Regions from separate parts of the Paenibacillus paludis genome, predicted to be linked through region 2. Evidence: riboswitches for the same ligand, from Rfam matches in the RefSeq annotation. Region 2 holds a riboswitch; each other region holds the start of a gene.

Region 1 (3,232 bases), on a different contig from region 2:
CGCTGATAAACTGTTATGAAGTTACAGCTGGTATGGCTGAAGAAGGCTGGCCCTACGGCAGCGAATATATCTTTGGAGATTATAGGGAGGGACGGTTTGCCTGGGAACTGACGGGGGTCACTCCGCTTGAGGACAACATTCCGGCCAAAGGCCGACTGGGCTTCTGGGAGCATCCTGTTCTGCAAAGAAAGCGGTGAAGCGCTTATGGAATTTCAGACCGGCAAGTCTAACTGGATAGACGGAAAATGTTATGACAGTACCGGCGGTTCGGTGAAATATAGGTATGAATGGGATGCTGTCCGGGTATCTTTTTAAATATAGGGCTTTGTGTATCTTATCTCTGCCGGAGCCAATCAGGTGTTCAGGAAGGAGCGTATGCATAGGAAATGGGCAGTCTTCTTATTGCGTGGCTTTGCATGTTATGTTTATTTCTTACGTTTAAGGATAAGGTAAGCCGGAGAATTCTATATCCCGTGGCGCTGGTAGTTATTTTCGGCACATTGGGTTATTGGAAGGTTTTAATGTAATCTATAGCGGGTACTTTACAGGTCTTGCCGACTCCCATGGCGAGGCCTGTTTTTATTCTTCAACGCACCAAAGGCTATAGGCTTGCTTGAGGGCCGGATTTGTTTTTGTACTGTTCCTCATAGCTGTGGTAGCCGGAGATATCGAGTCCCAGGTATTTGCGCATATGGATAGCGGCCTGTGCAGCGATGACGTCATCCAGCAGCAGCATCCGTTCATGATATCCCCGGCATATAAATTTGGCCTCGATGCCGACCTGGAGCCGCTGCTGTTCATAGACCTTAACTCCGCGTTTCCTCATTTCGGCGCGCACATCCCTCAGATCGGCAGTAGCCGCATTCGCAGCAGTACGGAGAACATCCATGTATGGGGCGGGGGTCCGCAGTTGTGTCGACATAATGGCTGAATCCCGTTCAAAGGCTGATAAAATCAGCGGAAGCAATATATAGGATTTGACCAGTGTATTATCGTTACTCTCCGCTCTATGCATAAATTCAATCACCTCTAATAAGAACGTATATTCGTATTTTAACCGATTATTCAAAAATTAATCAATGGAATTTCTAAACAACTGAAACAATGTGACATAATTCACAAAATAATTATAAGAATTATTTTATATTAAAATTGAAATAATAAATATTGAAAAATAAAGCTCATTGATAAGGAGAATTGTGATGAATTATGAGGGAAGTCTCCGCCGCGGGTTGTTGTTCGGGTTGTTTCTAAGTGTTCCACTATGGATGTCCATGATCGGCTGGGTTCAGCTGTTATAAAATATACAAATTCTAAGTCCGGCTGTTGCCCGCTGACTTGTGTAAAATTGACAATGACTAAAAACTGCTGCCAAGAGCTGGCGACAGTTTTTTTGCCGTTTCGACATAAGTTGAAAAGTGGTTCGAATATACTAATTTTTAATATTGAAAATTTGTTTTATATGATCGGTAAATACAACGAAACCCTTATGTGATGCGGGATTGAGGACTTTTTAAGAGAATCTATCAAAAAAAATAAGGAATAGATTGACAAACGGAGGGGTGAAGAGATAGACTGATTCTAGTCCGAAAGTAACAAAAGTCATAGACTACATAGAATACAACTGTTACCAACTTCTCATGTATAATCGCAAACCGTTCGAAAGAGCGGGACGCAAAGTCAGGAATCTACAGCACTCTAAAGGTGCCATGATCGTCCGGCCGCCATGAAGCTAACCCTTCTTGGCGGTCTTTTTGTTGTTACGGGCTAATCTGTGCATTCATAGAATAGTTACATAGGAGGTGCATATCGTTGTTGAAGAAAAAATCATTAGCCTTGATTCTGACGGGGATTTTAACCATCGGCAATATGCTTCATCCGGGGATCAATGCAGAGGCGGCGGCAAGTATGCCGTACACCCCAACACCGGTGCTGGGAGTCGCCGGGAATTTCAATGCCTTTATCTTTGGAGATTTCTCGCAAAGCAATGACCAGATTCACGGACGGCTTGCTGCTGCAGGGAATATTACTCTTCAGGGATATGGAGTATCCAAGGATGCTGTGGGCGGAGATGTGCTTATCGCCGGCAAAGACATCGACTTTTCAAATGGAACAGTTTATGGCACCTCTGTGTATGGAGGCAGCATGAAAAGTTCAGGAGCTGATCTTAAAGGAGGTACGCGGCAGGACCATCCGATCGATTTTCAAGCTGAGGAGCAATTTTTGATTCAGCGTTCGAGTGAACTCGCTGCTCTGAAACAAACGCAGCCCTTTGTCAGAGATGGAGGGGAAATGACGATTAACGCTCCGGATTCCTTTAATGTCATTCATTTGACTGCTGCGGATTTGGCGGTTACCAACGGTCTCCAGTTCAACATTGCAGGAAATGCCACGGTAATTATCAATGTAAGCGGGAATAAGGTCGTCATTCCGGATTTTCAAATGTGGAACGGCAAACCTCACAATGTGCTGTTCAACTTCTACGAAGCTTCTTCTGTAGCAAATGGCAACACAACCATTGAAGGCACCATGTTAGCGCCTCATGCCTTTGTGGCATTCAGCCGAGCTGAGCTGCATGGTACCCTTATTGCAAAAGGATTCAGCGGTTATATTCAGATGCATCATCATACCTTTGAGGGAACGGTGCCGCCAGTCGGGCCGACACCAACACCGACACCAACACCAACACCGACGCCGATACCGACGGCGACACCGACACCAACGCCGATACCGACGGCGACGCCAACACCGACGCCGATACCGACACCAACACCAACACCAACGCCGATACCGACGCCAACACCGACGCCGATACCGACACCAACACCGACACCAACACCAACACCAACACCAACACCAACACCGACGGCGACGCCAACACCGACGGCGACGGCGACGGCGACACCGACACCAACGCCGATACCGACGGCGACGCCAACACCGACGCCGATACCGACACCAACACCAACACCAACGCCGATACCGACGCCAACACCGACGCCGATACCGACACCAACACCGACACCAACACCAACACCAACACCAACACCAACACCGACGGCGACGCCAACACCGACGGCGACGGCGACGGCGACACCGACACCAACGCCGATACCGACGGCGACGCCAACACCGACGCCGATACCGACACCAACACCAACACCAACGCCGATACCGACGCCAACACCGACGCCGATACCGACACCAACACCGACACCAACACCAACACCAA
Region 2 (3,232 bases):
ATACACTTAGGGAAAAGTGGCGGAGGGGAATTTTTGGAACTGGAGGAGCGATAGCGTCCGCCTTTAGGTTTGGATTTCTACCGCGATTCGCGGTTAAATTCAGGAAATCCAAACCTAACAGCGGCCGGAAGTCCAAACATTCTCTGGAGTCACGGCCAATCCCAAAATAGAAGAATTATAAGTTCAATCTATATAGATCAGATATTTTGGGGCAGAGGAAGGCTAATGCGCCTGATTTCTTAACCGCAGGCTTTGGGCAGTGAAGACAAGTTCTTCATCTGTCCCGTCGATCTTGGCGGTGTATTCTCCAATCGTCACTTCGCTGTTGCAGATTTTGCGGACTGTAATATTATTGCCGGCGGTAAGCACCGATTTCTCGGAGGACTGCTTCCCTACAGTCTGTGCGCTGATGGAGCCTGCCGCCTCGACTGAGGAGTCCGTGCACTCCGCTTCGTTCATTACGAAACGGACATCGCCGGAAGAGAACAGCTGGCTGTGCAGAATCCCCTCCTTATGAACATGGAGATCTCCGCCGGATTTAATAATGCTATGCTGTGACGAGGCAATGTCGATCTGTGTATTCTCCTCCTGCATCCCGGATATGGCGTCATGCAAATCCTGCAACAGCCTCAGAAAGGTGCTTAGAACAGCATCCGTGAAGAAATCGGTGAACTGCCCCGGGTGCAGGAATACCTCCAGCATATGTCTTAATTGCCCGGTGTCGATAGGATAATCGGGATTCATCCCGGCAATAACATCCTGGAGATCACTGATCAGGCCGGGGAGATGGTCATATTTGCTTTCCAGCAGCAGCATAACGACCAGACCGTATTTTACGGTTTGCTGGCGTGATTGGACGGTATTCGCCAACTGCTGCGACGCTTTTCTCAGACTGGTCATTTCCTCCATCAAGAGAGCGGAGTACATGCAGAGGCGGTTATGTCTCGCTCCATAATGACCGGAGTACAATTGGCTGCTGACAACCTTGCCCTGGACAAAAATGCTGCCTGTAGCTGTGATTGTCGCATGCGTAACATCGCCGTATATGTATACATTTCCCAACGCCTCAAGGATGGTTTGGTTTCCGATATCATTAGTGGCGACCACATCACCCGGGAACATCATTTTGGCGGCTTCGGGGTCCGTATCCCCGGGAACAAGATATGTCTGGGGGAAATCAAAAACCTTGCGGTTCAGACCGCATCCCGTTAAGCGGGGCCTTCCCTGGCGGAGGGAGACGATCCCGCCGTCCGCCAGCAGGGTTGTACATTCTTTAGTGACCAGCTGAATGTCTTGCGGCGGCGGGGAGGGAATAATTCCGCCATACACGTCGATGCCGGGCACTCCCTCTTCCGCAGGCAGCTTACAGGCAATGACCTCTCCCTCCTGGACAAAGGGAACCCTTGGATGGTTCGGGAAATCTGCAGGATCGGCAGTCCGAATGAATTCATATTCCCTGTCCTCAGCAAATAACAGCTCCAGCCGGGCATTCTTGCCGGGAATAGGGGCTTTACCCTCTGCGATGCAGACCGGGAGATAGGTAGGGTTGTTCAGCTCTGCATAAAGAGCCGGGATATTGAGATCGCGCATAATGGAGCTTTTCTTGAAGCCGGCGATAATCTGGTCCACCGTAAGGGTGGACAGCAGCAGGCCGCAATTTGGTTCCGCCCGGACCGTGACATCTGCTGCAGCCGGGGAGCTGGCGAGCTTCCAGGCGTACTTTTCTGCACGGTAGAGCGTGAAGTAGACCTTCAGTTTATCTTCGGATACGGTAATCTGATACTGCGGCTTCTCGCAAATCTCCCAGGTGATACGGTCTGTGGGGGTTACTTCCGTAGGATCTGTCACCGTCTTCCGGTTAATATTCAACACCACAGGGTGAACGGAGGAAATGACAGCGGGTTTGCCGCCGGGCAGAGGAGGAGTGATGAATATTTGGTTGTTCTGTACGATAATACGTCCGTTCTTATCCTCATCTCCCCCACGGAGCGGCTTAGCCTGCACAGAGGGCAGAGCCGGAAGATCGGGGTTCCCGATTGGCGTTGTGGTATGAAATACATGCCTGAATTTCTCGATGATATGCTGTGGCATTACTCTAACCTCGCTTCTTCGTATAATCAATGGCATCTGTACAGAAAAGAGCATCATGGACTATGATAGATTGTCTTAATCTACCGGTACCCAAGTCACATCTCAATTGGCAGCCTGGCGACCATGAATGGATAGTCTCACATTCTTAGGCCCATCGCTTTGCGTCCTGCCCTTTCGGGAAGTTTGCCTTTAAAAAAATAGATCAATGATATACATTCAGCATGAGGTCATTTAATCGACTCAAATCGACAGGGAATGTTCAATACTGGATTGGTTGCCAAAATAAATCTACAAACAAGCTTAATTCTAGTACTTTAGTATTAATTTTTCAACTTATTAATAATAAATCTCTCTGGTATCCCTTTAAAAGGGACGGCTTTGAGTCCAAGCGATATTACAAGCAAAAACGACCCTGCCTTTTTCTCAAAGGACAGGGTCGTTTCTGCAAAAAAAAGGACGCTCCCAAGCTTATAGCTTGTGGGAGAGCCCTCTTTTAACAAGATGTACGGCGCGCGCGCTTCCGGACCGGACGGAGGCTGGTGCCGGTATAACTGTGGCTGCATAATCGGCCCGTTCAATTTCCTCCAGCACCCGGTTAAGATGGGAGAAGACGGCTCCGAGATCGCGGACTGCTGTCAGCGAGCATTGACCCTGCAGCTCGGAGAACCAGGCGAACTGCAGATCCCGGGCACGGCGCAGCGCTTCGGGGAGCGAACGGGTGCATTCGGCATCGGACAAAGTCTTGGTTCCATACAAGGCGATGCAGTCTGCGGTTGCCGTTACGACCTCTGTCATCCAGTCAGCTGCGGCATAATGTGCAGGCAGGAGGGAAATCTCCTCGGCGATCTCCTTGACGTAGCGGTGAACCTTCTGCAGATGCGAGGTTGCCTGTGTCAATGACCGCAATCCGCCGCGGCATTGATAATGGGATAACGTATAGTGCAGCTCTTTCTGCTGCTTGTCGCTCTTCGCCAGCAGTTGTCCGGAACGCACCAGCCTCTCCGGAGCCTGCTTGGAACTGCTGCTCTCTGCGGCGAGTCCGGTCAAGGCATCGGCCAGCAGCAGGGTCCCTTCCAGTGCCAGGCGTTTAACCTTGACGAACCCCCCGGGGGGGACGATAATCATATTTATTATTAAGGCA
Region 3 (3,232 bases), on a different contig from region 2:
TGGCCTGACATATCTGTGAATTCAGCTCCGCGCAGCATTACCGCATATAGTCCGGAAGCTATAATTCTGGATTGAACAACGGCGTCTTCCGCCGCAGTCACTCCGCCAATATAGTTCCATATGCCTTTTGCCGGATCGTTGCTATAGATTCCAAGCTTCTCACGACCTGTCGTCCAAGGCGCTTCCTTCGGGTACCCTACCGTCAGCTTGGCCGGCATCAGGAACGGAGCACTCGCTTGCACCTGCCACGCAGAACCTGCCTTCAGCAGTTTTTTGCCTGTTGCGTCGAGCAGTACTTCTTTCTCCAGCTCAGCTTGGGCCAAGCTTACAGTGGTATTGTCAGGGAAGGTTCCTGCTGCAATCTCCAGCCGTGCCCAGCCATTCAGTACAGACAAAGTACCTCCCGCACTTCCGATAACCTGACTGTCCTTGGCTCCGGTCACTACAGTGGTCTTCACTTCCGGGGTTGCACCCGGACTCGGATCTGCGCCTGGATTTGGAACTGCACCTGGAGTTGAGGTTGTCCCTGGAGTTGGAGTCGTTCCTGGCGTTGGGGTTACCCCTGGACTTGGAGTGGCTCCCGGACTCGGAGGGGTTGATCCTTCTTTCAGGTCTATCGACTCTATGTAATCATCCTTCTTGCTGTAAAGCAGTTTATCCCCGGTAATGCCGATCAGCTTCGTTCCGGGCTCTATTGCTGGCAGTGATTTCACTGCATATGTAGTAAGGTTCACTTGCTGCAATGTGGCAGCACCGTCCCTTTCCTCTTGAAAAACTGCCTGTCCTTCACCTATCGACATGAAGGCATACTGGGTTCCTCCAGGCTTCATCTCGGTGAGATCCACAGGCAGAGCAGTTAGGTCCTTGATATTCAAAATCACATATTTGCTCTCGGAAGACCCATTTTTTTGCTTAAACAGCACATCGCTGCCGTTAAAAACAAACCAGTCCACATAGCTTGCTCCGCCCAAACTAACAAGTGCACGCGTAGCCCCGCTTTTCAAATGGAGCAGACTGAGCCCCCCGTCACGGGCATTCTTATACACCACATTGCCGCCGGCCAGCACCGGGAAACGTCCTTCGCCGAGGTCGGCTTCAACACCCGTAGCCAGATCATGATAGATCATGCTGCCGTAATTTTTGCGCTCGTACCAGACTACACCGACTCCATCTGTAGTCGGATTGCCATATGTGCCAGACTGTTTGTTAAGCTTTCTTCGGGTACCCGTCTCAAGATCGGCAGTGTAAATATCCCAGTTCAGTGAAGACTCCTGCTCTGTTCCTTTGTCGGCCCACACTGCAACGTTGCCGCTCACATAAGGCGCATCCTTGGCGGATGAACCCGATGTAAGAACAGTGCTGGCACCACTGGCCTGATTCATCGCGTGAACCTGCTTCACCCCGTCGGCCTCTGCTTCCAGCCATACAATCTGGTCGCCGGATACGTTATAGTCCGTTCTACCCGGATCGGTCCCGGCAGCCAAAACCTGCTTCATGCTAAGGCCTCCGCTAAACAGGCCCACAAGCATACTCACCGCCACTGCGGACACAACCGTCCGCGAAAACTTCCCTTTCCTTCTAAACCTCATTTACTTCTCTCCCCCAGCGCTATTTGTAGGCACGCCAAAAAACCAAGTGCCTTGAGCGGCCCGGCTGTCTTAACATCCTCCTTTGGATGAAGTAGACCCGTGGCTTTGCGTCTCCGACTTTCGTACGGATTTGCCTTTGTTTCAAACTCGGTTTTTCTGTCCCGTTATGGGTATGCAGGTGTGACTTTAGTTGTACAGGACTCTTTCTTTATCGGAATTTATCCCTATAAAATTAATAAGTCCTAGTTCTCCCTTACTTATATACCTTTTCCTTTTTTAGGAAATAGTCCTCGTTCTTCGGCATTTGTAAAGATTTAAAACAAATTTAGAAACAAAAAAACGGCATCTCTGCCGTTTTTTTGTGTTATAGACTCTCAGGATTCGAACCCAGGCCCTATATAAAGGATTTCACTAACTACTCCTGCTTTAAATGCTTGGCTGCGGCTGCAGGTGCAAACAGCGAGCTTGCAAGCAGAGCTACCGTTCCTTTATACACTGCGTGCGACGCTGCGACACTTCCTAAATGTCCTCCTATGTGCAGGTGAATCACTCCGTGAAGAGAGGACCAAATCGTACCTACAATAAATTCCGCATTTGAATCACCAGCAATTAGGCCTTGCTCTTGAGCGCTGACAATCACGGACAACAAGCGCCGCATAGCAGTAACAGTGCCTTTCATGCTCTGCTCATCCGGTTTGAAATCTGCAAATGCTCCCCCAAACATCAATTTATAGTAGCTGGTATAGCGCTGGCCAAATTCCCAATACACTTCTGCCAGATTAATTAAATACTGCTGCAGATCCTCTGACTGTGAAGCACTCTCAAATTCGCTCGAGAGTATTTTGCAGCCCTCCAGATATAATTGCTGGGCTAAACCTTCTTTATTAGCAAACAGACTGTAGATGATCTTGGTCGAGCAACCCATCTTCTGAGCTACTTTTCGCACGGTGACAGCTTCCGGCCCTTCTTCCTGAAGAATAAAGGCTGCTGCATCAACTACGAGTTGACGAAGACTAGCTGTGTTCTGTAAGCGGGCTTCCTGGTAGGTTGTCAGCTTTCTATTGCTTGCGTCAGCAAAATTATTAGGTTCATTCAACTTAATCGCCTTCTTTAGTTATGTTGTTATTCTCGGGAAACGCAGTTTCCAATCATATACCACGCATTCTATACAGTCGATTCCACAAAGTCAATCATACATGCACATATCTTCTTGCAAATTTTAAAAAAGAAGGTTTGACTTTCTCCAGCCAGCAGGTTACTATGATTTCAACAGGAAACACTGTTACCAACTAACAAGCTAATATTGCTTTGGGCACTACGTTTAAAGTAATTTTTTTCGCACAATCGGTAACATCGTTTCCTAACGAATACATCGTTTTAATAGGAGGAGTAATTTTATGAATATTCAAGGAAAATGGTCGCTAGTCACAGGTGCCTCTTCCGGCATTGGCGAACAATTTGCAATACAGCTGGCTAAACAAGGAAGCCATCTGGTTCTCGTAGCCAGATCTAAGAACAAACTCGATGACTTGGCAGCGGAACTCGAAAGAAGCTATAACATCAAAGTCAAAGTCATAGCTATGGATCTTACGGAAGCAAGTGCACCAAGCGAATTGTTCCAGCAATGCCAGCTGTTGAAACTT

The links. A riboswitch is a leader RNA that binds a small molecule or an ion and turns the genes downstream of it on or off. The one in region 2 is predicted to bind cyclic di-GMP.
Region 1: linked by a shared signal. The riboswitch ahead of ACAN56_RS09910 (collagen-binding domain-containing protein) and the one ahead of ACAN56_RS30510 (flagellar assembly protein A) in region 2 are both predicted to bind cyclic di-GMP.
Region 3: linked by a shared signal. The riboswitch ahead of ACAN56_RS12020 (S-layer homology domain-containing protein) and the one ahead of ACAN56_RS30510 (flagellar assembly protein A) in region 2 are both predicted to bind cyclic di-GMP.

What each region holds. Positions count from the first base shown of each region.
Region 1 is NZ_JBGJZP010000004.1:245,086-248,317, forward strand. It holds gene ACAN56_RS09900 (ASCH domain-containing protein) at 1-197, shown strand, start outside; gene ACAN56_RS09905 (YhjD family protein) at 602-1,015, opposite strand; cyclic di-GMP riboswitch class I at 1,640-1,729, shown strand; gene ACAN56_RS09910 (collagen-binding domain-containing protein) at 1,813-3,232, shown strand, end outside.
Region 2 is NZ_JBGJZP010000025.1:6,645-9,876, reverse strand. It holds gene ACAN56_RS30510 (flagellar assembly protein A) at 223-2,091, opposite strand; cyclic di-GMP riboswitch class I at 2,197-2,289, opposite strand; gene ACAN56_RS30505 (FUSC family protein) at 2,560-3,232, opposite strand, start outside.
Region 3 is NZ_JBGJZP010000005.1:265,619-268,850, forward strand. It holds gene ACAN56_RS12020 (S-layer homology domain-containing protein) at 1-1,589, opposite strand, end outside; cyclic di-GMP riboswitch class I at 1,641-1,734, opposite strand; gene ACAN56_RS12025 (TetR/AcrR family transcriptional regulator) at 2,005-2,685, opposite strand; gene ACAN56_RS12030 (SDR family NAD(P)-dependent oxidoreductase) at 2,987-3,232, shown strand, end outside.